One region of the Cedecea neteri genome, then DNA from elsewhere that is predicted to be linked to it. Evidence: predicted binding sites of a transcription regulator. Region 1 holds the regulator's gene; each other region holds the start of a gene.
The links. Region 1 encodes CRP, which controls carbon source genes, mostly activating them, when cyclic AMP is high. Its sites were predicted from a motif close to ATGTGANNNNNNTCACAT; they were not measured.

Region 1 (9,970 bases):
GTGGTTTCCCGGTGAGCGCAATGCTGACCACCAATGAAATTGCCTCCGCGTTCCATGTAGGCAGTCACGGCTCTACCTACGGCGGTAACCCGCTGGCGTGTGCGGTGGCCGGGGCTGCTTTCGATATCATCAACACGCCGGAAGTCCTTAAGGGCGTAGCGGCCAAACGTCAGCTTTTCGTTGAGCAACTGCAAAAGATAAACGCACAGTTCGATCTGTTCAGCGACATTCGCGGCATGGGGCTGTTGATTGGTGCAGAGCTTAACGAGAAGTACAAAGGACGCGCCCGCGAGTTTCTTTACGCTGCCGCAGCTGAAGGTGTGATGGTGTTGAACGCCGGGCCGGACGTCATGCGTTTCGCACCTTCGCTTATTGTCGAGGATGCGGATATCCTGGAAGGGATGCAGCGCTTCGCCAGAGCGGTTGCCCACGTGGTGGCGGCTTAAAACTAACTCGAGCGCCGCAGACGGCGGCTCAGCCAGATCCCATGATGAGGCCGCTGGCGCCAGGCTACCGAGGAGATGGTATGCATGGTGTTCAGGTGGCCAATAATCCGCTGTAAATGCTGCTCCATGGTGCTTAACGGCCCCGTGGGCAGCGTGTCCGGTTCCAGAATATTCGCGTCGTTTGACCCGCCAGGCCCGTCATACTCTAGCCTTTGCTGGCAGCGCTGTAATCCAATTTCACAAGACTGCAGGTACTTCTGCGCCAGGTCTGGCGTCAGCATGTTGTGTTCGCGCGCCAGGGTGGTCATGGCGTTGATATGCTCGACGATGAACTGGCTGTGGGTTACCCACAATTTCATGTCGGCCAGGTAGTGGGAGTTAAAGCCTGGCTCCTGCATCGCCTGATTGAGCGAGTTGAAAAGCGCGTTGTGCGCCTGATTGACTCGCATACGTTGCCAGGCCAGCGGCGTGGGCTCCGGATCGTTGCTTAGTATCAGCCTAATAGCATCCTGATCCGCCTCCAGTGCGTCGTGGGCGTTCTGACGCAGCAGGCCGGTTTGCCACTGCGGCCACAGCCAGATCATGCCGCCAAAGGCAATCAGGCAGCCGAGTAGGGTGTCTATGAGCCGGGGAATGATGTAACTTTCGGCGCTGAGAGTGATGAGCTGCAGGGTATATACCGCGGTGACGGTAAAACCAATGGTGGCCCAGCCGTAGCTTTTGCGGATGAACAGGTAGCTAACCAGCGTAATCATTAACATCGCCAGCAGGGTGTAGCTGTCCGGGACGTGGAAGTGCAGGGTGATACCGGCGATACACAACCCTGCCATGGTGCCTGCCGCCCTGTGAACGATGCGCACCCGTGTTGCACCGTAGCCGTTTTGCGTCACGAACATCACCGTCATCAGGATCCAGTAAGGCTTTGGCAGGTGTAAGAAGGAGCCCAGCAGGCTGGCAATGGTCAGCATCACGCCTAAACGCGCGGAGCTGCGCAAAGCAGAGGATTTGAACGAGAGATAGCTTTTCAGGGCCGGGAAAAACGGCAGACGGCGCTCACGGTCTTCCATTAAATCTCTTACGTACAGCGGCCGCTGAGTTTTCAGTACCCGGGCAATGCGGCTGAAGTGGTAATGGCAAAATTGCCCTACCGGATTATCCGGGTTCTGTCGGGCGATTTTTTCCAGCGCGTCGATCTGCTTGTCCATGGTAAAGCGCGTTGGATAGCGGTGATAAAGAATATCGTCTGCCAGCACGCGCAGACGCGCGGCGATGGTTTGGGCATTCCAGCGGATCACAGCTTCCGCATGGCTTTGCTCGACCAGTTTTTGCACCTCTTCAGGCTGGTGCAGGCTTACCGAAATGTGTTCCTGCAGATCCAGCGCAACCTGGAAAGCGCGTAACAGGCGCTTGTAGCCGTTTTGCTGGTTGGCCGACAGCATATGCAGCTGCTGGTAGCAGGTGGTGATCAGGTCGACGGCTTTTTGCTGGCGGGCCAGCAATGGGGGCAGCGCTTTTTCCGGGTCGGTATGCTGGGTTAGCAGGCTGTATTTTGCTTCGCAGTAATCTGCCAGCTGGCGGTAAAGCAGGCTGAGCGACTCCCTGAGCGGCTGTTCACGCCATAGCCGGAACCAGAACCAGTTGAAGGCGCCGTACCAGATGGTGCCGAAGATATAGAGCACCATTGGTTTCCAGATCGGCATATTTCCGGCCATGCTGAGCGTAAAAATAGCGGCGATCAGCGATGCGGGCAGCAGGCGAGCGTGAAGTGAACTGATTTCCGCCGTCACGCCGAGCAGCAGAGCCATGACGATCAATATCGCAGGCAGAGGGATGTGGGTGTAAAGCAGCAGAAGCTGCAGGATAAGGCTGCTGAGGGCGAACAGGCTGCCGCCAATAATCAAACGTTTGAAAAAGCGTTTGTGTGGCGTGTCCAGCCCGGCAATGTTGCAGCAGGCGGGAACTAACGAGAAGAGCAGGCCGTTTTGCAGGCTGCCAAGCAACAGGCCGATAGCCACGGGAAGACACAGCACAAGCGTTTGCCTAAGCGCGTAGTTAACTTCCGGGTGGTAAATTAATCTCTTCCACATAGCCTGAATTGTAGAGACAAAAAAGGCGTGTTACCGAAGCGACACGCCTTTATAAGGGCTAATTAACGGGTGCCGTAAACGACGATCGTTTTACCGTGGGCAGAAATGAGATTCTGATCTTCCAGCATTTTCAGAATACGGCCAACGGTTTCGCGGGAGCAGCCCACGATCTGACCGATTTCCTGGCGGGTGATCTTGATTTGCATCCCGTCCGGGTGGGTCATGGCATCCGGCTGTTTAGCCAGGTTAAGCAGCGTCTGAGCGATACGGCCAGTCACGTCGAGGAACGCGAGGTTGCCGACTTTCTCAGAAGTCACCTGCAGGCGGCGTGCCATCTGGGAAGAAAGACGCATCAGGATGTCCGGGTTGACCTGAATTAGCTGACGGAATTTTTTATAGGAAATTTCAGCTACTTCACAGGCGGTCTTGGCACGAACCCAGGCACTGCGTTCCTGGCCTTCTTCGAATAAACCTAATTCACCAATGAAATCACCCTGATTCAGATAAGAAAGGATCATCTCCTTGCCTTCTTCATCTTTAATCAGAACAGCTACGGAGCCTTTGACGATGTAGTACAGCGTCTCCGCCTTTTCACCCTGGTGAATCAGCGTGCTCTTCGACGGATACTTATGAATGTGGCAATGAGACAAGAACCATTCGAGAGTCGGGTCTGTTTGTGGTTTGCCAAGCACCATGCGCGGTTATCCTCTGTTATAAACTGGCTACCAAAGACAAGACATGGGACCTCTTGTCTGGCGTTGCAATCGTGAAATTTTCCCAAGCCCTGGGAGCTGGCGTGCAGGTTCGCCCTGCTGCCTGTAATTAGTCGTTTCCTCTGCTTACGGCATAAACGTCTCTGTATCGCAGCAGCATCCGGATTGTTTTAGCATAGCTTTTGGTAAGTGTCTTGTATTGTCTCGTTTCAGCATGACTTGGATCGCCTTACGTTGCCAGTTTTCACGTAGACGCGTAATCTGAAAGAAAATTTTATTACGGGAGTAGGTAAAATGCAGGCACGTGTTAAATGGGTAGAGGGCATGACCTTCCTCGGAGAATCCGCTTCTGGCCACCAAATTTTGATGGACGGTAACTCCGGGGATAAAGCGCCAAGCCCGATGGAAATGCTGCTGATGGCCGCGGGCGGTTGTAGCTCAATTGACGTGGTGTCGATTCTGCAAAAAGGCCGCCATGACGTGACGGATTGTGAGGTGAAACTGACTTCTGAACGTCGTGAAGAAGCGCCACGTCTGTTTACCCGCATCCATTTGCATTTTGTTGTAACCGGGAAAGAGCTGAAAGAGAGTGCCGTTGCCCGCGCCGTTGAGCTGACTGCAGAGAAATATTGCTCGGTGACGTTGATGCTCGAGAAAGCCGCAGAGATTAGCCACAGCTACGAAATTATTGAAGCATAAAGTGAAAAGGGCGGTATCGAGACCGCCCTTACGCCATCAGGCAATTTTCCTGCCTTCCGCCAGCCGCTGCACCAGCGGGGCCATGATCAGCTCCATCGCCAGCCCCATTTTTCCGCCCGGCACCACCAATGTATTGATGTGGGAGATAAATGACCCCTGCAACATCGCCAGCAGATAAGGGAAGTCGATGTCATCCAGCCCACGGAAGTGAATGACCACGAAGCTTTCGTCCAGCGACGGAATAGCTCGCGCGGCAAATGGGTTAGAGGTATCCACCGTTGGAACGCGCTGGAAGTTGATATGGGTACGTGAAAACTGCGGCGTAATGAAGTTGATGTAATCGTCCATGGAACGCACCACGGAATCCATCACCGCTTCCCGTGAATGGCCGCGTTCGCTGGTATCGCGCACCAGTTTCTGAATCCATTCCAGGTTAACGATGGGCACCACGCCTACCAGTAAATCGACGCAGTCGGCGACGTTATGCTGAGGGGTGACCACGCCGCCGTGCAGACCTTCGTAAAACAGGACGTCGGTGGGTTCGGGGAGCGGTTGCCACGGGGTAAAAGTGCCCGGCACCTGGTTCCACGGTACGGCTTCATCATAGGTATGCAGGTATTTACGCGATTGCCCTTTTCCGGTCTGGCCGTATTCGATAAAGGTTCGTTCCAGTAACCCGAAGTCGTTGGCGTCCGGCCCAAAGTAGCTAATATGGCGGCCAGCATCGCGTGCTTTGCGGATAGCCATGTCCATTTCCGGGCGGGTATAACGGTGGAAACTGTCGCCTTCAACTTCGGCGGCGCGCAGGTTGAGCTGCTGGAAAATCTTGCGGAAAGCGAGGCTGGTGGTGGTGGTGCCGGCGCCGCTGGAACCTGTGACCGCAATAACCGGGTGTTTGGCTGACATAGGGTGAAAACTCCGTGAGGGATCGGAAAAGAGGTCTGTAACTGCTTGTTATACTTTTCAGCCAGTATAGATCACCCTGCCAGTTAGCGGTCAGCCGCGAAACTGCCCGCGCGGCATAATGTTCACCGTTTCATGGAGTTCAGACCAAACCAGCACGGCCTCGCCGCTTTGTAACTGGCGCTTCACGTCGGCGACTTTTTGCGTCAACGAGCGCTCCTGCTCACCATAATCGGTGCCTTCCCGTAATACAAAAGATTCAATCAAATTGTCGAGCGTTTCAGGGGCGAGATCTTGCCAGGGAATGATCATTTTAGTGGTCCAGGAAGCGGGTTAGCCAGTCGGGAATACGCTGCTCAAGCCACATCTGTGGGCGCAGCAGAGTCCCGCCGACAAAGCCAACGTGGCCGCCGTAAGTCGTGAGCTGGTAATGGATATTGGGCGGCAGCGTTTCGCGATCCGGGATGACGTGGTGATCCATAAAAGGGTCGTCTTTGGCATGGATAATCAGCGTCGGAGCGGCAATTTCCGGCAACAGCGGCATGGCGCTGCACTGGCGATAGTAGTCCAGCGCGTCGGCAAAGCCATGGATCTTCGAGGTAATTAAATCATCGAACTCGCGAATGCGGCGCAGGCTTTTCAGCTTGCGGAGGTCGATAGGCAGCGAGCCAGGGTAGCTCTTCAGCTTACGGGCGGCATTTTTCTTCAGCAGATTCAGCAGGTAATGCTGATAGACGCGCGAGAAGCCCTGCTCCATGTGGTAGCAACACTGCTCCAGCATCAGCGGGGCGGAGACAATCACGCCGGCTTTCAGCGTGCAGGCCGCGCCCTGTTTTGCCATCAGGCAGGCGAGCATGTTCCCGCCCAGCGAGAAGCCAACGGCGGCTGTTGGGACTTCACCGTAGCGCTGATTCAACCATTCGAGGAAGTAGGTGCCGTCTTCCGTTTCCCCGGAGTGGTAAATGCGTTCTTTGCGGTTTGGCACGCCGCTGCAGCCGCGAAAATGCATCACCACGCCCAGCCAACCGCGTTTTTTCGCCGCTTCTATCATGCCGTGGGCGTAGGGGCTGTGGAGGCTGCCTTCCAGTCCGTGAAACACGACTAAGCGTGGTTTGTGCATGGCAGTTTGCGGATCTTCGCTCCACGCAAGATCGACAAAATCCCCGTCCGGCATATCCAGACGCTGCCAGTGGGGTTTGAAATTGATTCGACGACGAATCAAACGTGGGATCATGGTTTGCAGATGCGGGTTACTGAGTCCGCGCATCGGGCGGAAATCGTCACCTTCATCATGATGAATATTCAATTCTAAAGGACTTGTACTGGCCATATCACACTGTTAGTTTCGTTTAGTTCGCTAATTATTCTTCGGGTGTGGAGCACCCAATTCATGGACTTAACGCTTTTTCTTTCGATGCTGGGCTTTCTCTGGGTCGCCGCCATCACACCTGGCCCTAATAATACGCTACTTACCGCGTCCGGGGCGAATTACGGTTTCTTCCGCAGCCTGCCGCTGATGATTGGCATTATGCTCGGGATGCAGTGCATTTTAGTGCTTGTTGCCTTCGGCGTAGGCAGCTTAATCCTGCTTTACCCCGCCCTGCACCTTATCCTGAAGATTGCCGGGAGCGTTTACCTTTTGTGGCTGGCCTGGAAAATTGGCACCGCGAAATACGAGCGCCTGGAAACGGATGCGGCCCCGCCGTCTCCGGTACCTTTCTGGCAGGGCGGCCTGCTGCAGGTGATTAACCCTAAAGCCTGGCTGATGGCGCTGGGCGCGGTAGCCAGTTTTAGCCTTGCGGGCGCAGACTATCTGCATTCCGTGGCGATGATTAGCGTAGGGATTGCGCTGGTCAACATTGTGGCCGGGGTTATCTGGATAGCTTTTGGCAGCCTGATTGGCCTGTTCCTGCGTAGCCGTCGTTCCTGGGCTATTTTCAACGTCAGCATGGGCGTGTTAACCGCCGCCTGCGTACTGCTTATCTGGCGCTGAGGGCAAACCCTCTCCCTGCGAGGAGAGGGAAACATTAGCGTTTAGTCGCCCTGTAGCATCTGTTCAAGCTGTTCCTGAATATCCAGCCATTCCATCTCGCACTCTTCCAGCGCCGACTTCACTTTTACCTGCGTTTGCAAACATTCGTTCATCTCGGCTTTACGGCTCTGGTCGTAGATAGCGCTGTCAGCCAGCTTCTCTTCAACTTCTGCGAGCTGAGCGTTCAGCTTTTCCATCTGCTTTTCGAGCTGGGTAATTTGCTTGCGCAGCGGCTGAGTTTGGGTGCGAAGTTCGGCCTCACGACGTTTCTGGTCCTTGCGAGCCTGGGCGCTGTTGGCGTTATCCTTCGCTGATTCAGCGGGCTGATTTTCCTGTTTTTGCAGGTCGCTCAACCACTGCTGGTAATCCTCGAGGTCGCCATCGAAAGCTTCCACTTTGCCGTCATGCACCAGGTAGAGATCGTCCGTGGTGGAGCGTAGCAGGTGGCGGTCGTGCGAAACCACAACCAGAGCACCCTCAAAGTCGATTAGCGCTTCGGTCAGCGCCTGGCGCATGTCGAGATCGAGGTGGTTCGTCGGTTCATCGAGCAGCAGCAGGTTAGGGCGCTGCCAGACAATCAGCGCCAGCACCAGCCTGGCTTTTTCACCGCCGGAGAAACGAGCCGTTTGCTCCGTAACTTTATCGCCCTGGAAACCAAAGCCGCCTAAATAATCACGTAACTGCTGTTCCAGCTCGCGTGGGGCAATACGAGCCAGATGCTGAAGCGGCGATTCATCGGCGCGCAGATATTCCAGCTGATGCTGGGCGAAGTAGCCGAGCTTGATGCCTTTGGCGAGGCCAATGTCACCCTGCAGCGGCTGTAATTCACCGGCCAGCAGTTTGATTAACGTGGATTTACCCGCCCCGTTTCGGCCCAGCAGACCAATACGAGAACCAGGGACAAGGTTCAGCTTGATGGAGTTGAGGATCACCCGCTCGCCGTAGCCTGCGCTGACCTTTTCCATACGCAGCAGCGGATTGGGCAGGTTTTCTGGCGCACGGAAGCTGAAGTGAAATGGGTTATCGACGTGGGCCGGGGCAATCAGCTCCATGCGCTCCAGCATTTTCACGCGGCTCTGCGCCTGCTTGGCTTTGGACGCTTTAGCTTTAAAGCGATCGATAAAGCTTTGCAGGTGGGCCACTTTTTGCTGCTGGCTTTCGTACATCGACTGCTGTTGAGACAGGCGAGTTGCGCGCTGGATCTCAAACGACGAATAGTTGCCGGTGTACTCGAACATATTTTCCTGTTCGATGTGGATAATTTTATCGACAACAGGATCCAGGAAATCCCGGTCGTGAGAGATAAGAATCAGGGTACCCTGGTAGTTTTTCAGCCAGCGTTCCAGCCAGATGACCGCGTCCAGATCGAGGTGGTTGGTCGGTTCATCGAGCAACAGCAGGTCGGAACGGCAAATCAGCGCCTGGGCAAGGTTAAGGCGCATGCGCCAACCGCCCGAGAAATCGCTTACCGGGCGTTCCAACTGCTCATTACTGAAGCCCAGGCCGTGCAGCAGGCTGGAGGCACGGGAGCGAATGGTCCACGCATCTACCGCATCCAGCTTGCCGTGAACCAGCGCAATGGCGTGGCCGTCGTTGCGTTCGTTGGCGACGTTTAGCTCGGCTTCCAGCTTGCGGAATTCGCGGTCGCCGTCGATCACATACTCTATCGCCGGCATCGCAAGGGCGGGCGTTTCCTGATTCACCCAGGCAAGCTGCCAGTTGCCGGGGAAGCTTGCGCTCCCGCCGTCGGCGCTTATCTCGTTTTTCAGCAACGCCAGCAGCGTGGATTTTCCACAGCCGTTTTTACCCACCAGGCCGACTTTTTGCCCGGGGTTGATGGTGGCGGTGGCGTTATCCAGCAGAACGCGGGTGCCGCGACGAATTTGTAACGAGGAGAAAACAATCATAAAGCGCCGTATGTTCAGAGTATGTTAAATTGTCATTGTAATTCGTTAACATGTCGCCTGGGCAACAGGTCGGGCTGCATGGTAGCCCAAAATAATGACTATGACGACGCCCTGGAGGGTAATGATGTCGCAGCCGCCGAAAGTTTTGCTGCTGTATGCCCATCCGGAATCCCAGGACTCGGTGGCTAACCGGGTTTTGCTTCAGCCGGCTCTGCAGCTTGAAAATGTGACCGTGCACGATCTCTACGCGCACTATCCCGATTTCTTTATCGATATTTACCACGAACAGTCATTGCTGCTGGAGCACGATGTCATTGTTTTTCAACACCCTCTTTATACCTACAGCTGCCCTGCGTTGCTGAAGGAGTGGATGGATCGAGTCTTAAGCCGGGACTTTGCAAGCGGCATCGGGGGCAACGCACTGGCGGGAAAGTACTGGCGCAGCGTGATCACCACTGGCGAGCCGGAAGGAGCCTATCGCTATGACGGCTATAACCGCTTCCCCTTAACCGAAATTTTACGACCGTTTGAGCTCACTGCCGCGATGTGCAAGATGCACTGGCTGATGCCGATTATCGTGTACTGGGCGCGCCGCCAGTCTAAGCCGGAGCTGCAAAGTCACGCGAAAGCCTATGGTGAGTGGCTGGCGAATCCGCTGCCGATGGGAGGGCGCTGATGGAAGGTTCAGATTTACTGCTGGCGGGTGTGCTATTTCTTTTTGCCGCGGTTGTTGCTGTACCGGTTGCCGCACGTTTAGGCATTGGCGCCGTGCTGGGCTATTTGCTGGCAGGTATCGCCATTGGCCCCTGGGGTTTAGGGTTTATCAGCGATGTTGATGAAATCCTGCATTTCTCCGAGCTGGGCGTGGTATTCCTGATGTTTATCATCGGCCTGGAGCTGAATCCGTCGAAGCTATGGCAGCTGAGGCGCTCTATCTTTGGCGTTGGGGCGGCGCAAGTGATTCTTAGTGCGGTAGTGCTCGCGGGCCTGCTGATGCTGACGAATTTCTCCTGGCAGGCGGCAGTGGTGGGGGGTATCGGCCTTGCGATGTCTTCCACAGCGATGGCGCTGCAGCTGATGCGCGATAAAAGCATGAACCGCAGCGAATCCGGTCAGCTAGGCTTTTCGGTTCTTCTGTTCCAGGACCTGGCGGTGATCCCGGCGCTGGCGCTGGTGCCGCTGC
Region 2 (9,970 bases), 570 kb from region 1:
AGATCCAGCTGCGGGTAAAGCTGCCTACCGACGCCTTCAACGTATAAAAGCGTCTTCTGCAGTAAAACTAGCTGAGGCTGAACTTCCATGTTGAAACGACGCGCGGTATTGAACAGGTTCAGCAGCACATGGCCAAAGGAGATCTCCGCCAGTGGCTTCTCAAAAATAGGTTCACAAACAGTACGAATCGCAAACTCGAACTCTTCGACATTTGTATCTGCCGGCACCCAGCCGGAGTCCACATGCAGCTCGGCTACTTTGCGGTAATCCCGATTGAAGAAGGCAATAAAGTTTTCTGCCAGATAGCGTTTATCGTCTTTGTTCAGCGAGCCGACGATACCGCAGTCGATACCGATGTATTGCGGATCTTCCGGATGGTCGTAGCTCACGAAAATGTTGCCCGGATGCATATCCGCATGGAAGAAGCTGTCGCGGAAGACCTGCGTAAAGAAGACCTGCACGCCACGTTCGGCAAGCAACTTCATGTTGGTGCCCTGAGCTTCGAGCGCAACGGTGTCGGAGACCGGAATGCCATAAATCCGCTCCATCACCATCATGTTCTCGCTGCAGTAGTCCGAATAAACCTCCGGCACATACAGCATCGGGCTATTTTCGAAGTTACGGCGCAGTTGGATGGCATTCGCCGCTTCACGCAGCAGGTTTAACTCATCGATCAGCGTTTTTTCGTATTCACGCACCACTTCCAGCGGACGGAGACGCCGGCCATCCGGCAGCAAACGCGGCACCCAGCGGGCGAGACGATAGATAAGCTTCATATCGGCTTTGATCACCGGCAAGATATCAGGCCGAATGACCTTAATCACGACCTCTTTGCCGCTCTCTTTCAGGCGTGCGGTATGCACCTGAGCAATGGAGGCGGAAGCCAGAGGCTTGATGTCAAAATCGTCGAACCAACTTTCAACGGGAATGCCACCCATCGCCAGTTCAATCTGTTTCTTCGCCAGCGCGCCGTCAAAAGGCGCAACTCTGTCCTGTAGCATAGCCAGTTGGTCAGCAATGATCGGTGGGAACAGATCGCGACGGGTTGAAAGCATCTGACCAAACTTGATCCAAACGGGCCCAAGCTCCTGCAGCGCAAGGCGAAGACGTTCTCCCAAAGGCTTATCGCGGTGACGATTCGGCATCCAGAACAGGCAACGCCGCCACAAACGTAACGGCAGGGTAATGCGCATTTTGGGAATCAGTTCATCAAGGCCATAGCTCAGAAAGGTACGGACAATGAAATAAAGGCGGCGAATTTCTCCTGGCGTCATTTGCCCTCCAGCTTATCCAGCCGTTTGCTGAGTGCGTCCACCAAGCGTGCCAGCGCTTCGGTTTCCTCTGAGAACCAGGCCACTTCCAGCGAACCCGGCGCAACACGCCACTCTTCAGTGAGCGCTTCCCCCAGATACTGCTGATTGCGGATCAATCCTTTCTTCAGCAGCTTTCCGCCATGACGCGCAAACTTACTGATACCTTCGGAGGCAATATCGCCTATATACGGAGCCAGCAGTTCCGCAGGGTCAAACTCCGCGAGATCCATCAACGATGCCAGATTTTGTACAACCTGAATGTCACCCGCCACGTCAAGTTCACCGCTGCGAATCAGAGCGGTGAGTTGCTGGCGATCGCGCAGTTTCGGCAGCACGCCGATATGGGTTGTGACGCTACAATCTGCCTCACCTTCCCACTGACTCAAGACGTCCAGCTGTTGTTCACTGAACACCAGTACCAACGGCGCTGAAAATTCTTTCAGGTTAACGCGCAACGTCTTGCCCTGCAGGCGTTGACGTGCGGATTTCAGGCTACGATCGCGCCAGAGGAAGGTGTTCAGCACACCTTCGATTCCGGCAGTCATCAGCGACATAAATGGCATCGCGGCTCCCTGTTAGAATTTATAGCCACGGTGCAGGGCGACAATCCCACCGGTCATATTGTAGTAGGTGGTGTTTTCAAACCCGGCTTCTTCCATCATGCCTTTCAGCGTTTCCTGGTCCGGGTGCATGCGAATGGATTCTGCCAGGTAACGATAGCTTTCGCCGTCCTGAGCCACCATTTCACCGATGCGCGGCAAAATGTGGAAGGAATAAGCGTCATAGGCTTTGTTCAGTGGCTCGAAAGCCGGTTTGGAGAACTCAAGCACCAGCAGGCGGCCACCAGGTTTGAGCACACGGAACATAGAGCGCAATGCAGCGTCTTTATCCGTGACGTTACGCAGGCCAAAGGAGATGGTGATGCAGTCAAAGGTGTTGTCCGGGAATGGCAACGCTTCGGCGTTAGCCTGCACGTATCTGACGTTCCCCACGATGCCGATATTGCGCAGCTTTTCGCGACCCATTTTCAGCATTGAATCGTTAATATCGGCCAATACGACTTCACCGGTCTCACCAACGAGACGAGAGAATTTCGCCGTCAGATCGCCCGTACCGCCCGCAAGATCCAGCACGCGCTGGCCACGACGCACACCGCTACAATCTATGGTGTAGCGTTTCCACAACCTGTGGATACCAAAAGACATCAGGTCGTTCATTACGTCGTATTTCGCCGCAACAGAGTGGAACACGTTCGCCACCATATCGACCTTTTGCTCTTTAGCTACGGTACGGAAGCCAAAGTGCGTTGTTTCCTGGGATCCGGACTCCTTGGATTCATCAACCATCTCAATGCCTGCTTAATAAAGAAAGTGTTCGGGAAGTGTAACAGAATGGGCGTGAAAGCCCTATGATTCAACCGTGCTACTCAGCCTCAGTTTAACGCTCTTCACCCGTGCGCGATGAAGACAAAGTATCGAATTCAGCCTCAGGTTCTTCGCCCTCACGACCCAGTCTAGCCGAATCATCCTCATCTTCCTGACGGGCTCGTTCGACCAGATCCGGATTCATCTCGCGTTTGACTTCTACGCCAAGACCGCGAAACGCATCCGCCTGAACCAGAATATTCCCACGCCCGGATGAAAGTTTTTTCATCGCCTGCCGGTAGTTATCCTGCGCCTTATCGAGGCTTTGCCCAATCGCAGACATATCATCCACGAACAGTCGCATTTTATCGTACAGGCGCCCCGCCCTGTCGGCGATTTGCTGGGCATTGCGGCTTTGATGTTCATAGCGCCACAGATTGGCAATAGTGCGCAGCGCCACCAGCAGCGTCGTCGGGCTCACCAGCATAATATTATTTTTCAGCGCTTCGCTAATCAGTTCAGGCTGCCTGTCGATAGCCAGCAGGAAAGCGGGCTCAACGGGAATAAACATCAACACGTAGTCCAGAGAACGTAGCCCCGGCAGTTGTTGGTAATCTTTGCGCCCCAGCAGGCGAATATGGCTGCGGACAGCGGCGATGTGCTCATTCAGTGCACTTTCACGCGTGAGTTCATCTTCACCATTGAAGTAGCGCTCATAGGCTACCAGCGTCATTTTTGCATCAATAACAACGTCTTTGCCCTGCGGCAGGCGAACGATAACATCCGGCTGCATACGACTGTTGTTTTCAAGCTGGATGTTTACCTGAGTCTGATATTCATGGCCTTCACGCAGGCCAGACGCTTCCAGTACCCGAGTTAACACCACTTCCCCCCAGTTACCCTGGGTTTTGTTGTCGCCCTTTAGCGCTTTGGTGAGGTTGAGCGCCTCTTGCGCCATTTGTGCATTGAGCTGCTGCAGATTGCGGATTTCATGCGTCAGCGTATGCCGTTCACGGGCTTCCTGACCAAAACTCTCCTGAACCTGGCGCCGGAAGCCATCTAGCTGTTCACGAAGTGGGGAAAGCAGCACGTTCAGGCTTTGGCGGTTCTGCTCTTCAACCTTTCGCCCGCTTTGCTCAAAAATACGGTGGGCCAGATTCTCAAACTGTTCGTTCAGCCGTTGTTCACTGTTAAGCATCTGGCGATGCTTATCTTCGGCATTGAGTCGGGTTTGCTCGAGCAATGTGGTCAGCTCGCGAATATCTGCTTCCTGCCCACTGTTGATTTCCATTTGGGCACGGACTTCACGGTTAAGCTGGTCGCACTCTTCCCGCCAGTGCTGGTTTTGCTGAAGCTCCTGCCGCGCGGCTGTAAGCTCGCCGTAGATTTCACGCTGTTCTCCATGCAAAGCCGCCAGCCGCTGCGCCGCCCGCAGACTGGCAATAAGCCAGCCGGTCAGCAAGCCCACCAGCCCGATGCCCAGCCCAAACAACAGTGAAATATCCATGCATCCCCCAAAACAATATCAACATCGGCAAAATAAAATTCTGCTGTATAAATGTCCAGATGAAAAGGGATTTTCCGGAAGGGAGTGCGCAAAGCATAAAAAAAGCCGGCGAGCGCCGGCCTTATGAACGGAAAAGCAAAACTACAGCAGGCGACGCGCCGCCTCGACCACGATTTTCACCGCGTGGCTTTCCGTTTTCTTCATCGTCTCAGCATTAGGAATCTCTTGCTGAGTACGGTTCACAATGACCCCGGCAACCATACCCGCACGCAGGCCCTGGCTGGAACACATGGTCAGCAGCGTGGCAGATTCCATTTCATAGTTCATCACGCCCATTTCCTGCCACTCTTTCATTGAGCCTTTGAAGCGGCTCACCACGCGGCCGGACAGCGTATCGTAACGCTCCTGCCCAGGGTAGAAGGTGTCGGAGGATGCGGTCACGCCGATGTGGGTCGTCGCGCCCACGGCTTTTGCCGCTTCAACCAGCGCAGTAGTACATGCGAAGTCTGCCACAGCCGGGTATTCCATTGGCGCGAAGTGCAGGCTGGCACCATCAAGGCGAACGGATGCGGTGGTCACGAGCACATCGCCCACGTTGATGTTCGGCTGAATCGCCCCGGTCGTCCCGACGCGCAGGAAAGTACGGATGCCAAGCTGCGCCAGTTCTTCAACAGCAATAGAGGTAGATGGGCCGCCGATACCAGTAGAACAGATGATCACCGGCTTGCCGTCGAGTTCAGCACGCCAGGAAGTGAATTCACGGTGGGAAGCCAGCTTAACCGGCTTGTCCATCAGCGCGGCGATTTTTTCCACACGCTCAGGATCGCCAGGGACGATGGCAAGCGTAGCCCCTTGCAGGTCATTTTTAGTGAGGCCGAGATGGAAAACATCAGACTTGGACATAACAGACTCCTCTGTTGAGTAGGTTTCAGGAGAAGCAAAGCGACACTTTACAGAACCCCTGAGCATAATTTCGTGATGACGCTCACTTTGAATGAAACAAATTACATTATTTGTATATTCACATGCGATCAGCATCACAATTAAGTGTCGATCGGGCTATTTTTTGAACTTTGACGGCGTTTTTTGCCCGCCAGATTTGCTACTAATCCTGGCTATAGTTATCACACTGCGCTAATGCTGGTTCGGAGAAAACCATGAAACAAAAGCAAACAACACATAACACACCGGGCGAAGGCTTCGCACCGGCGGCCTCACCCATCGCCCCCACTGCTTTGCTAACGCCGGACGACGCTATTCTTTCTGGGGAAACGTCTATTCCAAGCCAGGGCGACAATATGCCGGCTTACCACGCCAGACCCAAAAATGCCGATGGCCCGCTGCCGGTCGTTATTGTCATTCAGGAGATTTTTGGCGTTCACGAACATATCCGAGATATTTGCCGTCGGCTGGCGCTTGAAGGCTATCTGGCCATCGCCCCGGAGCTTTATTTTCGCCAGGGAGAACCGGGTGACTTCGCCGATATCCCCACGTTGTTAAGTGGCCTGGTCTCAAAAGTACCGGACAATCAGGTGCTGGGCGATCTTGATCATGTGGCCAGCTGGGCGTCACGCAACGGTGGCGACGTGCATCGCCTGCTGGTAACCGGTTTTTGCTGGGGCGGGCGAATTGCCTGGCTTTATGCGGCGCACAATCCACAGCTCAAAGCGGCCGTCGCCTGGTACGGCAAGCTGACGGGTGAGAAAACGTTGAATTCTCACCATCACCCGGTAGATATCGCCGTCAATCTTAATGCGCCAGTGCTAGGCCTGTATGGTGGCCAGGATACCGGGATCTCTCAGGAAAGCGTTGAGACCATGCGCCAGGCACTAAGAGCGGCCAATGCCAGGGCGGAAATCATTGTTTACCCGGAAGCCGGACATGCTTTTAACGCAGATTATCGCCCGAGCTACCATGAAGAGTCGGCCAAAGATGGCTGGGAAAGGATGCTCGAGTGGTTTAAACGCTACGGCGTGAGAAAGTAATAAGAAAGGGGGCTAATAAGCCCCCTTTGTGCCTGGCATCAAGCGGTGCGCAGATTCTGCGCCGCTTGCACCATGTTAGCCAGCGCCGCACGGGTTTCCGGCCAGCCACGGGTTTTCAGGCCGCAGTCCGGGTTAACCCACAGGCGCTCTGCCGGAACGGATTCCGCCGCTTTCTTGAGCAGGGCTTCAATCCATTGCACATCCGGAACGTTTGGAGAGTGGATGTCGTACACGCCAGGCCCGATTTCATTCGGGTATTCAAACTCTTTAAACGCCTCCAGCAGATCCATATCGGAACGGGAAGTTTCGATGGTGATCACGTCCGCATCCAGCGCCGCAATGGAGTCCATGATGTCGTTGAACTCGCAGTAGCACATGTGGGTGTGGATTTGGGTGTCATCTCGCACCACGGCGGCGTTCAGACGGAAGGCTTCCACGCCCCACTCCAGATAAGCCTGCCAGTCAGACTGGCGAAGCGGTAAACCTTCTCGCAGAGCGGGTTCATCAATCTGGATGATACCGATACCTGCGGCTTCCAGATCCGCTACTTCATCACGCAAGGCCAGCGCAATCTGCTTCGCGATAGTCTCGCGGGAAACATCTTCACGCGGGAAGGACCAGCAAAGAATCGTCACCGGGCCGGTCAGCATGCCTTTAACTGGTTTGTCGGTCAGGGACTGCGCGTATTTGGCCCACTCAACGGTGATCGGCTCCGGGCGACTGATATCACCGATAACAATCGGGGGCTTCACGCAGCGAGAGCCGTAGCTCTGCACCCAGCCGTTTTGAGTAAAGACGAAGCCGTCCAGATGCTCGCCGAAATACTCAACCATGTCGTTACGCTCGGCTTCGCCGTGCACCAGCACATCCAGGCCCAGACGTTCCTGCTCAGCAATCGCCTGTTTAATATGTTCGGCGATACCGGTCCGATAGTTGTTGGCGTCCAGTTTTCCCTTTTTGAAGTCCAGGCGCAGGCCGCGAATTTCAGTTGTTTGTGGGAAGGATCCGATGGTCGTCGTTGGCCAGGCAGGCAGGTTGAAGCGTTCACGTTGTGCCGCCGCACGGGCAGTGTAAGCATTCTGGCGCTGGCTGTCCTGAACGGTAATTTTAGCCAGACGCTCGCTGACAGCGGCATTGTGCACACGTTTGGACTGACGACGAGCCAGAATCGGTGCGCTCCATTCAGCAATTTTTGCGGTATTCCCGCTGTTTAACGCTTCAGTCAGCAGAGACAACTCGGCACACTTCTGCAGGGCAAAAGCAAACCAGCTTTTCACTTCGGCATCCAGGCGAGTTTCTACGCTCAGATCAATGGGACTGTGCAGCAGGGAACAGGAAGATGCCACCCATAGCTCACGTTTACCCACCAGATCTTTTAACTGAGCATATTTCTCCGTTAGATCGGCACGCCAGACGTTACGACCATTGATAACCCCCGCAGAGAGTAGCCAGTTTGCAGGCAGTTTCTTATGGATGTCATTCACGTCATCTTTGCCATGCACAAAATCAACGTGCAGACCCTGCACCGGCAGTGCGGTGATGGTGTTCAGGTTTGGCCCCACGCCTTCGAAGTAGGTGGTAAGCAGCAGCTTCACCTGGCCGGTCAGCGCGTCGTAAGCGAGTTTGAAGGCTTCCAGCCATGCTTTTGGCAGCTCCAGCACCAGCGCAGGCTCATCGATTTGTACCCACTCAACGCCACGCTTCGCCAATTCGGCCAGCACCTGCTGGTAGACCGGCAAAATATCTTTCAACAGGCCCAGGCGATCAAACGGTTCACCTTTCACTTTGCCCAGCCACAGGTAAGTCACTGGCCCAAGCAGGACAGGTTTCACCTTGTGGCCCAGCGCAAGCGCCTCGTCGACTTCTTCCAGCAACTGCGCCCAGGTCAGTTTGAACTGCTGCCCCTTAGTAAATTCCGGCACCATGTAGTGGTAGTTGGTATTGAACCATTTGGTCATTTCTGCGGCGGCGGCAGGCTCGCCGGTTGGTGCCCGGCCACGACCGATGCGAAACAGCGTATCGATATCGACGCTGCCGTCTTTGTTCTGATGACGAGCCGGCACATTACCGAGCAACAGGCTGGTGGTCAGAACATGGTCGTACCAGGCGAAATCGCCTACCGGCAGTAATTCGACGCCAGCTTGTTTTTGTTGGTCCCAGTGGCGGGCACGCAGTTCGCGGCCAACCGCCAGTAATTCTTCGCGGGAGGTATTCCCTGCCCAGTAGCTTTCCTGTGCTTTTTTCAACTCGCGCTTAAGGCCGACGCGAGGGAACCCCAGGGTGTGATTATGGATTGTCATGGTCTTTCCTCTATTCGGTGCGATGTATTTAGCCATCCAGATGTTTACACTTCTATAATCAGCAGGTACTGTATAATCCTCAAGCGCAATTTGTTCATGCCGAAGTGAAGGACTTTCATGATCGAGATTAAACACCTGCGGACGCTGCAAGCGTTACGACACAGCGGTTCGCTGGCCGCCGCTGCCGCCGCCCTGCATCAGACTCAGTCGGCCCTCTCTCACCAGTTCAGCGATCTGGAGCAGCGGCTCGGCTTCCGCCTGTTTATCCGTAAAAGTCAGCCACTTCGCTTTACGCCGCAAGGGGAGATCCTGCTGCAGCTGGCGGAACAAGTGTTGCCACAAATTGGCCGTGCCCTGCAGGCCTGCAATGAGCCGCATCAGACCCGGTTACGCATTGCGATTGAATGCCACAGCTGTATTCAGTGGCTGACGCCTGCGCTGGAGAATTTCCGCCAGCACTGGCCGCAGGTGGAGATGGACTTTAAATCCGGCGTGACGTTTGATCCGCAGCCTGCGCTGCAGCAGGGCGAGCTGGATATCGTTCTGACTTCCGATATTTTGCCGCGGAGCGGGCTACATTATTCGCCGATGTTTGATTTTGAAGTGCGACTGGTGATGGCGACCGACCACCCACTGGCGAAGAAAGAGAGCATTGAACCTGAGGACTTAACGCTTGAAACGCTGCTTATCTATCCGGTGCAGCGTGAGCGCATGGATATCTGGCGTCATTTCCTGCAGCCCGCAGGGGTTAGCCCCTCACTGAAAAACGTGGATAACACGCTGCTGCTGATTCAGATGGTGTCGGCACGGATGGGGATTGCCGCCCTGCCGCATTGGGTGGTGGAAAGCTTTGAGCACCAGGGCCTGATTGTCACCAGAACCCTGGGTGAAGGTTTATGGAGTCGGCTCTACGCCGCGGTACGTGACGGAGAACAGCGTCAGCCGGTGACCGAAGCGTTTATTCGCTCGACGCGCCAGCATGCCTGCGACCATTTACCGTTTGTGAAGAACGCGGAGCGACCCATCGGCGATGTACCCACAGCGAGGCCATTATCACCGTTCCCCCAATAATAAAGCTCGGCCAGTGGGGCTGCTCCTGCCAGATGGCAAGATTCACCAGCAGCCCGGCCGGGACGTGCACGTTGTTCATGATACCAAGCGTGCCGGCGTCCACCTGAGTTGCGCCATAGTTCCACATAAAATAGCCCAGCCCGGAAGCAACCACGCCAAGCCAGACCAAAATCCCCCACTGTAGCGTCGTGGTGGGGAGTTTCTGCGGATTGCCAAGCGCAAACCAGGCCACAACGGCGACAATAAACGCCCCCAGATAGAACCACGAAAACGCGCAGTGCTGCGGCATCGGGTGCGTTTCCATCAGGCGCTTGTAGCCCACCATACCGATGGCGAAGCAGATGTTCGCCCCCTGCACCAGCAGCAGGCCGATCCAGAAGTGATCGCTCACTTTGTCGTAACGAATAATCGCCGCGCCAATCACCGCCAG
Region 3 (9,970 bases), 1.0 Mb from region 1:
GCGCTTTCTGGCTGGAGTAGCCGCTACGTTCCGCTGTTGGACAGTAATAACCGCTGGATTGCGGTGGCCTGCCTGGCAGGATCCGTCTTTGTGTTGCTGGTGGCTGAACGGCATCTCAGTGCGGTGTCGAAAGAGGCCTCCCCGGAAGCCGGGTCGATAGCGCCGCTGCTGCGCCTGGTGATGGCGGTACAGCTTCTGAGTTTACCGGGACTTGTCTGGCCACAACTTAACAGTGCACTGGCGATAAACTTGCCTGCTGTTCTGGTGCTGTTGGTTGCCGCCGAGTTTATGCTGCGCGGGCTGTTCTCTCTGTTTGCGCCCCCCGGAGACGGTACGACAGAACCAGGGCTGATTCCCAAAAGCCAGCTGGCCGCCCAGCTAACCTGGCCGCCGCGCCCGCTCGGGTTTTTACAGCAGGAGCTGCACCAGCGGTTTGGCATCGACCTTCGCCAGGTCTGGGCTTTCACCGTCCTGAAGCGCGCGTTTATCCCGATGGTGACCCTGATGCTGATCTGCGGCTGGCTGCTGACCGGGGTGCAGCAAATTTCAGCCACCGAACGTGGCGTGTATGAGCGCTTTGGCCGCTCTGTGGCGGTGCTTGAACCGGGGCTGCATCTGGGGCTGCCCTGGCCGTTTGGTCGGGTACAGTTGACCGAAAATGGCCAGGTACATGAGCTGGCGGCTGGGGAAGATCCGGCCAGCCAGGCTCCGGCAAAACGCGCCGACGCCGAAGGCCCCGCGCCCGCCAGCGCCGACAGACTGTGGGACGCCACCCACAACTTCGACAAAGCACAAATCATCGCCAGCCAAAGTGGGGATCGGCAAAGCTTGCAGATCGTTAACAGCGACGTGCGTTTTATGTGGCGTATTGGCCTGAGCGACAAAGCCGCACTGGCGGCGACCTACCGGGCGGTAAACCTGTCCGAACTGGTGCGCAGCACCGCAAATCAGGTGTTGGTTCATCAGTTCTCGTCTTTAACGCTGGACGATGTCCTGAGCGAGCGGCGTGACGACCTGGCCGGGCAGATTAACCAGGCCGTGCAGCAGCAGCTGGATAGCCTGCACAGCGGCGTGGAAATTCTTTCTACCGTCGTGGAGGCGATTCATCCGCCTGCCGGCGCGGCCGATGCCTTTCATGGCGTGCAGGCCGCGCAGATTGCCGCCCAGTCGCTGATCCTGCGGGAGCAGGGAAGTGCGGCCGAAAAAGCCGCGCTTGCCGCGACCAATGCCGCAGTGCGTGAGAACACGGCGCAGGTCAATGCCACCGAAGCGTTAAGCGAAGCTCAGGCAACGGCCACCCGCTTTGCCGCGCAGAAAAACGCGTACCAGCAGGCCGGACAGATCTTTATCGACGAGCTTTGGTTTAAACAGCTTCAGCAGGCGCTCAGCGGCCGCCCGTTATTGGTCATTGACCAGCGAATTGGTGCCGGTTCGCCGCCCACGCTCGATCTGCGTGATTTCCCTACTTCTACCGATGCGGCGCGGCGTGACGCGCCCGCTAAACCCGCACAGGAGCTTTCCCGGTGAGCCATTCGCACTCTCATGGACATCATGATCACCACCACGGCCACGGCTGCAGTCATGGTCACTCTTCCGCCCCGGAAGGGGGTAAAAAAGGCGCCTGGAAGCGTATTGCCGCCGCCGTTGTTTTGGTTGTTATTCTGCTTGCGGCCGCGAGTCTGGTGCAGGTGAGATCCGGTGAATCCCTGGTGATCACTCGTTTTGGCAAACCTGTCCGCGTACTGCTGAAACCGGGGCTTGCCTGGCGCTTGCCCGCCCCTTTTGAAACTGCGACGGTGGTGGATCTGCGCCTTCGGACGACGTCCAGCGGGCTGCAGGATGTCGGCACGCGCGATGGCCTGCGGATCATCGTTCAGTCCTACGCGGTGTGGGAAGTGGATAGCACCCCTGAGCATGTGCAGCGGTTTATGCGGGCAGTGCAAAACCAGCCGGACGAAGCGGCCCGGCAAATTCGTACTTATTTAGGTTCGGCGCTGGAAACCACCGCCAGCGGCTTCACGCTTTCTCAACTGGTGAACACCGACGGCAAACAGGTTCAGCTGGCGCAGTTTGAGTCTCATCTTCAGCAGCAAATCAGCCAGCCGCTGCTGCAAAGTTACGGCATCAGGCTGGTGCAGATGGGTACCGAGCGCCTGACGTTGCCTGCCGTGACGCTCAACGCCACGGTTGACCGTATGCGCGCAGAGCGTGAAACCATTGCGATTGAGCGTACGGCGGAAGGTAAGCGTGCGGCGGCAGAGATTCGTTCGGCTGCCGATCGCGATGCCCGTATTACAGAAGCTCAGGCCTCGGTGAAAGCGGCGGATATCGAAGCCCAGGCCCAGGTACAAACGGCGTCGATTTACGGCAAAGCCTACGCCAGCGCACCGCAGCTTTATAGCCTGCTGCGCCAGATTGACGCCCTCAGCGGCATGGTGAATGGGCAAACCCGACTGGTGCTGCGTACCGATGCCAAACCGTTCAGCCTGCTGGTTGACGGGCCGCAAATGGATAAAGCGACGGATAAAAAACCATGACCGAACGGCAAAAACTTGAGCCCGGTGGGCCGTGGGCGCAGTCGATTCGGCTGGCGTTTATCGCGATTTTTGTGCTGACGCTGTTTGCCGCCGGGGCGTGGCTGCTGTCGAATGTCCGGCAAATTCCACCGGGTAGCAGGGCCGTGGTGCTGCGCTTCGGCGCGGAGCAGCGGGTGGCTGAACCAGGCTTGCTGCTTGCCTGGCCCGCGCCGGTCAATGAAGTGGTGATGGTGCCGGGGCCGGATCGGGTGATTGAACACCGGGTGACCGCGCTGCTGCGCTCGTCCGAAGCGCAAAGCCTGGATATCAACGGTGGCCCCGGCAATGATGCTGTTTCGGGCTCAGGTTTCTTGCTCACCGGTGACGCGGGCGTTGTGCAGCTGGATATTAGCGTGTTTTACCGGGTCAGAACGCCAACCGCTTACGTCCTACAGGACAAACATGTCCTGCCCCTGCTGGATCGGCTGGTGGAGCGCGCGGCGGTCGCGGTTTGCGCTTCCCGCGATCTGGATACCATTCTGGTTGCCCGGCCCGAAATGCCCGGCAACGATATGAACGTGTCTCAGCAGCGCGAGCAGCTACGGAGCGACGTGCAGCGAAATATCGAACAAAACTTGCTGCGGCTGCAGGCATCGGGGAGCGACGCGGGTATCACGCTTGAGCGGGTAACCGTGCAGTCAGCTTTACCACTGACGACCGTGGCGGCATTCAACGCGGTCTTAACCGCCAGCCAGCAGGCCTCGAAAGCAATCGCGACGGCGCAAAGCGATGCCTCATTAACGCGGCAAAAGGCGGTTCAACAGGCCGATCAGATGCTACAAACCGCCCAGGCCAAAGCGCAGGAGAGCGTGGCGAAGGCGCAGTCGGACACGGCGACGATTGCCCGACTGGCCAGCAACCATGACGATCCCGATTTACTGGGACGCATTTACCGCCAGCGCATAGCCGGGATCCTGTCCCAGGCCGGATCGGTGATTACCGTGTCGCCGCAGGATGATGCCCATTTGATCCTGCAGGGTGTAGCGCAACAAGAGGCGACGAAACCATGACTTCTTCTGTACAAGCCGGTGGGGCGCTTACCCGCCAGGAGCAGCGGTATATCACTCGCCAGCTGATGCTGGCGCTGGTGGCCAGCGGGGCACTTATTCTGGGGCTGCTTTGGCGGTGGCTGGCGCCTCAACAGATTGCCGTCGGCGATTTACTTTTGGGCGCGGCTTCGGTGGTCGTTGCTGTCCCGGTGCTGCGTCACGCGCTGCATAGCCTGCGCTATCCCAGCCTGCACGGATTGACCGACCAGCTTATCGCGCTGGCATTGTTGGGTGCCTGGGCGACGGGCGATCTTCTGACCGCCGCGCTGCTGCCGCTGATCATGATCGTCGGGCATATTCTCGAAGAGCGAAGCGTCATTGGCTCACAGGAAGCTATTGCAGCGCTGAGCAAACTCACGCGCAGCCGGGCGAGGCGATTAAGCGCAGATGGCCAGCTACAGGAAATCGACAACCACGATCTCGAACCAGGCGATGTGGTTGAGGTGCGTGCCGGGGATCATATTCCTGCCGACGGCCTGGTGCTGGAAGGCAAAGCCAGCCTGGACACAGCGCCCATTACCGGGGAGTCCGTGCCGCAGGAAGTTGAGCCGGGTGCGGAAGTTTTTGGCGGGGCGATAAACCTTGATGGCCTGCTGCGCATCCGGGTCACGCGTACCGGAGAAACCTCGACATTGGGGCGCGTGATCGCCCTGATGCAAAGCGCGGAACAGGCAAGCCCGCCGATAACGCGCCTGCTCGAGCGCCATGCGGCACGTTATCTGCTTTTAGTGCTGATGATTGCCGCCAGTACCTGGTTCCTGACGCAGGATGCCCAGGCGATGCTGGCCGTTTTGGTGGCGGCCTGTCCCTGCGCGCTGGTGCTTTCCGCCCCGGCATCATCTATTGCCGGGCTGACGGTGGCCGCCCGCCACGGCATTTTAATTCGCGGGGCGGCGTTTCTTGAGGAGCTGGCGGAGATCAACGCCGTAGTGGTCGACAAAACCGGCACGCTGACCTACGGCAGGCTGCATCTGCAGGCCGTGGCACCATACGGTGATACCGATCCCGCCTGGCTGCAAACCCTGGCGGCGAGCCTGGGCGCGACCAGTAATCACCCGGTCAGCCGCGCGGTGAGCGAGATTGTTTCGCGGGAAGTCTGGCTGCCCCTCGACAACGTGCGTGAGCATCAGGGGTTAGGCGTTTCTGCCTCTACAGCGCAGGGAGAAGCTGTGCTTGGCAGGCGTGAACTGTTGGCCGCCACGTTGACCGACTTACCTGAAGCCCCTGAACACGATGGCCCGATTGTCGGGCTGGCGCTGGATGGCCGTTTTCTTGGCTGGCTGCTGCTGGCCGATAGTCTGCGTGACGAGGCAGCCACGGCGATGGCCGAGCTGCGCGATCTTGGGCTAAACCGACAGCTTTTACTGACCGGCGATCGCCAGTCGGTTGCCGACCGGATTGCGCACCAGGTGGGGATTACCGACGTGGTGGCCGGGGCGCTGCCCGCGGATAAGCTGGCACAGGTGAAACGACAAATCGACAGCGGCTATCGGCCTATGGTTATCGGCGATGGTATCAATGATTCGCTGGCATTAAAGGCTGGCGTGGTGGGTGTGGCAATGGGGGCTGGTGGGTCCGATATCGCGATGTCTTCGGCGGATATTGTGCTGATTGGCAGCGATCTTCGTCGCCTGGGCACCTGCGTGCGGCTGAGCCGCCGCTGTCGCCGGACTTTGCAGGTCAACGTGTTTATCGGCCTGGGCTGGACGCTGGCCATTGTTGCGATGGCGGCTTTTGGCTGGCTGGGAGCATCAGGTGCCGTTATCGCCGCGCTGCTGCATAACCTCAGCACGCTGCTGGTGCTCGGCAACGCGGGAAGGTTACTGCGGTTTGAAGAGAAGCTGAGCGAGCAGGCATAAAAAAAGCGCCTTCATCAGAAGACGCTTTACTTTTTGGGGCTGTAACTTAGAACGCGTAGTTAAAGTTAGCGCCGTACAGCCAGGCTTTACCTTCAGATTTGAAGGTGTATGGGCCTTCTTCGATATTGACTTTCTGACCGTGCATGTAGGAAACGCCGACGTCCACAGAAGCGTCTTTGTTAAACGCATAGGTGGTACCGGCGCTCAGCCACAGGCGATCCTGGTCTGGAATGGAGATAGAGCGCTTATCAGCCGGAACCGGGCTGTCATCGAACGCGATACCGGTACGGAACGTCCAGTTGTCGTCCATGTAGTAGGTGGTACCCAGCGCGATGCGGTAAGCATCTTTGAAGCCTTCATCTTTATAGAACAGCGTCTGGCCATTGCTGCCGGTTGCCTTCAGCTCCTGGAACTGGCTCCAGCTGGTATAGGTCAGGCTATAGTGGACGGCCCATTTCGGCGCCACTTTGTTATAACCGGACAGTTCCCACATTTCTGGCAGATGCAGACTCAGAGAGCCAGGAACGGTTGCACCGTTGGTTCCGGAAGGCAGACCAAAGTTCGACAGCAGCGGGTTAAACGCCGCAGGTAAACTGCTCTTATAGTCGCCGTCAAAGTCGACTTTGACTTCTGAACGGTAGGTAAAGCCGTAGCGGTTGTCTTTATTAATTTCATAAAGAATACCTGCGTTCCAGCCGAAGCCCCATTTATCACCCTTCAGGTGGGCAATCTGAGTATCGGCCGGCAGTGTCCCGATAGCCTGGCGTTGAGCCGGAGTCAGTGGAGACGCTGGGTTGCCAGCAATCAACTGCGGCAGATCGCCTGCGTAACGCTCAATCTTCGCTTTAGCATAAACAGCGTCGAAACCGAGGCCGAAGCTCCAGTTGCTGTTCAGTCGGTAAGCGCCGCTCAGGTTCAGGTTCAGGGTGGTCAGGTCGGTGGTACCGCCCATCGAGCCCGCTGCATAGCTGTCATTATATTCGGTGGCCAGGCCGTAGTTCGAGGTGACGGAGGCACCCCAGCCAAACTGTTCGTTAATCGGCGCAACAAAGTGCAGGTTAGGGACCCATGCGGTTGGTGCGATGTTTTTCGCATCCAGGCTTTTGCCTGACGGCGAACGGCCAGAGATATCAACGTCCGGGTCAACGAAGATCGCGCCAGCAGAGAAAGAAGGGCGATCGAACATCATGATGGTAGCGGGGTTGCGGCTTGCTGAACCCGCATTATCCGCAACTGCACCTTCCCCCGAATACGCTCGGCCAAGGCCAGAGGAAGAGAACTCGTTTAATTGAAAGCCGGCGGCGTACGCCTGGGAGGAGACTATTGCCACTGCAACCGCGAGGGCTGACTTTGTAAACAGGTTTTTCTGGCTCATGACCAAAACCTCATTGATTTATTTTTATGCAAACAATGTTACATACCGTAACAGGAGCGCGAATAGTAGGGACTGATCGGGTACAGAGAAATCAGACCAGTGGCGAGAGTATAGGTCTGACCAGCGAGGATGTTGCAAGTTTGTTTCTAAAGTTTTTCATGTTTGATCTTGAAAACGGGATCTGAGTGGCAAAATTGGGGGGAACTTCTCATCAAAGCGGGGATGTTATTTGTTTTAGATCATTTTTAAGTGTGATTTCCGTCACTTGTCGGTTTTGTGAGGATTATCAACTGGAGCCGATGCAACGGCGGGCGTAAAATAGCCACAATTATTTTAACCATTCTCCTTTTTTAAGCCGCATTACAGAGGAAAGCGTGATGAGTAAAAATACCGCCGATGAAACCCCGGTTTGCTGCTGCATTGATGTCGGTTCTATTATCGACAACACAGATTGCATCGCCTCCTACAGCCGTGTATTTGCTAGCAAAACAGAAGCCGATGAAGTCCTGGCTGCGTTAACGGCTAAGGCCCGTGACGTTGAGTCTGAACCTTGTCAGATTACACCGCGCTACACCGAAGTTGCCGATGGCGTGCAGCTGGATATTGATTTCCAGTTTAGCTGCCAGGCCGAAACGATGATCTTCCAGCTCGGCCTGCGTTAAGTTCCTCCTCTCTAATTCCCCCGTGTAAAGCGGGGGCGTTCATTTCGTTATGTAATAATTCGTGTCGCTTCTCCCATTTTTCTCGCCAGCCAGTTGGCTGAATGTGAATTTTTAGTTAAGACTGTGATCAGGTCAGACCACTTTTTGTCTGTATTCACTTTTTTAGCAGGGGAGCGTTATGAGTCAGGCACTGCCGTTGATTACCCGCCAGGGCGATCGTATTGCCATTGTCAGTGGTTTACGTACGCCGTTTGCCCGCCAGGCCACGGCTTTTCATGGTATTCCCGCCGTCGATCTCGGCAATATGGTGGTGAGTGAGCTGATGGCCCGCAGCGAAGTGCCGCCTGAAGCGATTGAGCAGCTGGTATTTGGCCAGGTGGTACAAATGCCGGAAGCGCCAAACATTGCCCGTGAAATTGTGCTGGCGACCGGCATGAGCGTCCATACCGATGCCTACAGCGTCAGCCGTGCGTGTGCCACAAGTTTCCAGGCCGTTGCAAACGTGGCCGAAAGTTTGATGGCCGGTACAATCCGCGCCGGGATTGCAGGCGGCGCAGATTCCTCTTCCGTGCTGCCTATTGGCGTCAGCAAAAAGCTGGGCCGCACGCTGGTGGACGTGAATAAAGCACGCACGCTCGGGCAGCGGCTGAAACTGTTTTCCAAATTACGTCCTCGCGATCTGTTACCTGTTCCTCCCGCCGTGGCTGAATATTCTACCGGTCTGCGTATGGGGGATACCGCTGAGCAGATGGCGAAAACTCACGGCATCACTCGCGAACAGCAGGACGCGCTGGCGCATCGTTCCCACGAGCGTGCCGCTCAGGCCTGGCAGGAAGGAAAACTGGCTGATGAAGTGATGACGGCGTTTATTCCTCCCTATCGCCAGCCGTTCGCCGAAGATAACAACGTGCGTAGAGGCTCAAGCCTCGCCGATTATGCAAAACTGCGCCCAGCGTTTGACCGCAGGCACGGCACCGTGACCGCAGCGAACAGTACACCGCTGACCGACGGCGCTGCGGCCGTGATCCTGATGACCGAATCCCGGGCAAAAGAGCTTGGCCTCAAGCCGCTCGGTTTCCTGCGCAGCTACGCATTCACCGCCATTGATGTCTGGCAGGATATGCTGCTTGGCCCGGCGTGGGCGACGCCGCTGGCGCTCGAGCGCGCGGGGATCACGCTGAATGATTTGACTCTGTTTGATATGCATGAAGCTTTTGCCGCGCAGACGTTAGCCAACCTGAAAATGCTTTCCAGTGAAAACTTTGCCCGCAATGTGCTGGGCCGGGCTCACGCGACGGGCGAAGTCGATGACGCGAAATTTAACGTGCTGGGCGGGTCGATCGCCTACGGGCATCCGTTTGCGGCGACGGGCGCAAGGATGATTACCCAGACGCTGCATGAACTGCGTCGCCGTGGGGGAGGCTTTGGCCTCGTGACCGCGTGTGCGGCCGGTGGGCTTGGTGCGGCAATGGTTCTGGAGGTGGAGTGATGGCACAGCAAGGCGCATTCGATTTACACATCCGACTGGATAACGTTGCCGTAGTGACCATCGACGTTCCGGGCGAAAAAATGAATACCCTGAAGGCCGAATTTGGCGCGCAGGTACACAGCATTATTAAAAAGCTGCGTGACAACCCGAGCGTGCAGGGGCTGGTATTTATCTCCGGTAAACCGGACAACTTTATCGCCGGGGCCGATATCAACATGATAGGCGGCTGTAAAACAGCTCAAGAAGCACAAGAGCTGGCGCGACAGGGGCAGCAGATCATGGCGGAAATCGCCGCGCTGCCGATCCCGGTGGTGGCCGCCATTCACGGCGCCTGCCTGGGTGGTGGCCTGGAGATGGCGCTTGCCTGTCACGTCCGCATTTGCACCGATTCACCTAAAACGCTGCTTGGCCTGCCGGAAGTGCAATTGGGCCTGCTGCCGGGCTCGGGCGGCACTCAGCGTTTGCCTCGCCTGGTCGGCGTCAGCAATGCGCTGGACATGATTTTGACCGGCAAGCAGCTGCGCCCGCGTCAGGCCCTGAAACTGGGACTGGTGGATGACGTAGTGCCCGAATCTATTTTGCTTGAGGCCGCCGTTGAGCTGGCGCTTAAAGGGCGAAAACCTTCGCGTGAACTGCCGGTAAAAGAACGCGTGCTTGCCGGGCCGCTGGGGCGCTCGCTCTTGTTCAGCATGGTCAGCAAGAAGACCGAGGAAAAGACGCAGGGCAATTACCCGGCAACACGCCGCATTATCGAGGTGATCCGCACCGGGCTGGAGCAAGGGAGCAAAAGCGGCTATGAAGCCGAAGCCAAAGCGTTTGGTGAGCTGGCCATGTCTCCTGAATCTGCCGCCTTACGCGGCCTGTTCTTCGCCAGTACGGAGTTGAAAAAAGAGTACGGCGGTGAAGCGAAGCCCGGCAAACTAAATTCTGTCGGCGTGCTGGGGGGCGGATTGATGGGCG

Region 2: udp (uridine phosphorylase) is a predicted target of CRP. The motif match lies at 5,210-5,227, and genes of this name have one in related genera.
Region 3: LH86_RS20180 (YfcZ/YiiS family protein) is a predicted target of CRP. The motif match lies at 7,109-7,126, and genes of this name have one in related genera.

Annotation. Positions count from the first base shown of each region.
Region 1 is NZ_CP009459.1:713,871-723,840, reverse strand. It holds gene argD (bifunctional acetylornithine/succinyldiaminopimelate transaminase) at 1-446, shown strand, start outside; gene LH86_RS03530 (YccS/YhfK family putative transporter) at 449-2,533, opposite strand; gene crp (cAMP-activated global transcriptional regulator CRP) at 2,596-3,228, opposite strand; gene LH86_RS03520 (OsmC family protein) at 3,541-3,945, shown strand; gene LH86_RS03515 (phosphoribulokinase) at 3,982-4,851, opposite strand; gene LH86_RS03510 (YheU family protein) at 4,942-5,160, opposite strand; gene LH86_RS03505 (hydrolase) at 5,162-6,178, opposite strand; gene LH86_RS03500 (LysE family translocator) at 6,239-6,841, shown strand; gene LH86_RS03495 (ABC transporter ATP-binding protein) at 6,883-8,787, opposite strand; gene kefG (glutathione-regulated potassium-efflux system ancillary protein KefG) at 8,912-9,463, shown strand; gene kefB (glutathione-regulated potassium-efflux system protein KefB) at 9,463-9,970, shown strand, end outside.
Region 2 is NZ_CP009459.1:1,287,301-1,297,270, reverse strand. It holds gene ubiB (ubiquinone biosynthesis regulatory protein kinase UbiB) at 1-1,274, opposite strand, end outside; gene ubiJ (ubiquinone biosynthesis protein UbiJ) at 1,271-1,876, opposite strand; gene ubiE (bifunctional demethylmenaquinone methyltransferase/2-methoxy-6-polyprenyl-1,4-benzoquinol methylase UbiE) at 1,889-2,659, opposite strand; gene rmuC (DNA recombination protein RmuC) at 2,751-4,184, opposite strand; gene udp (uridine phosphorylase) at 4,326-5,087, opposite strand; gene LH86_RS06070 (dienelactone hydrolase family protein) at 5,342-6,169, shown strand; gene metE (5-methyltetrahydropteroyltriglutamate--homocysteine S-methyltransferase) at 6,208-8,469, opposite strand; gene metR (HTH-type transcriptional regulator MetR) at 8,587-9,540, shown strand; gene LH86_RS06055 (carboxylate/amino acid/amine transporter) at 9,428-9,970, opposite strand, start outside.
Region 3 is NZ_CP009459.1:4,333,894-4,343,863, reverse strand. It holds gene hflK (protease modulator HflK) at 1-1,527, shown strand, start outside; gene hflC (protease modulator HflC) at 1,524-2,537, shown strand; gene hflK (protease modulator HflK) at 2,534-3,586, shown strand; gene LH86_RS20190 (heavy metal translocating P-type ATPase) at 3,583-5,484, shown strand; gene fadL (long-chain fatty acid transporter FadL) at 5,531-6,859, opposite strand; gene LH86_RS20180 (YfcZ/YiiS family protein) at 7,237-7,521, shown strand; gene fadI (acetyl-CoA C-acyltransferase FadI) at 7,700-9,010, shown strand; gene fadJ (fatty acid oxidation complex subunit alpha FadJ) at 9,010-9,970, shown strand, end outside.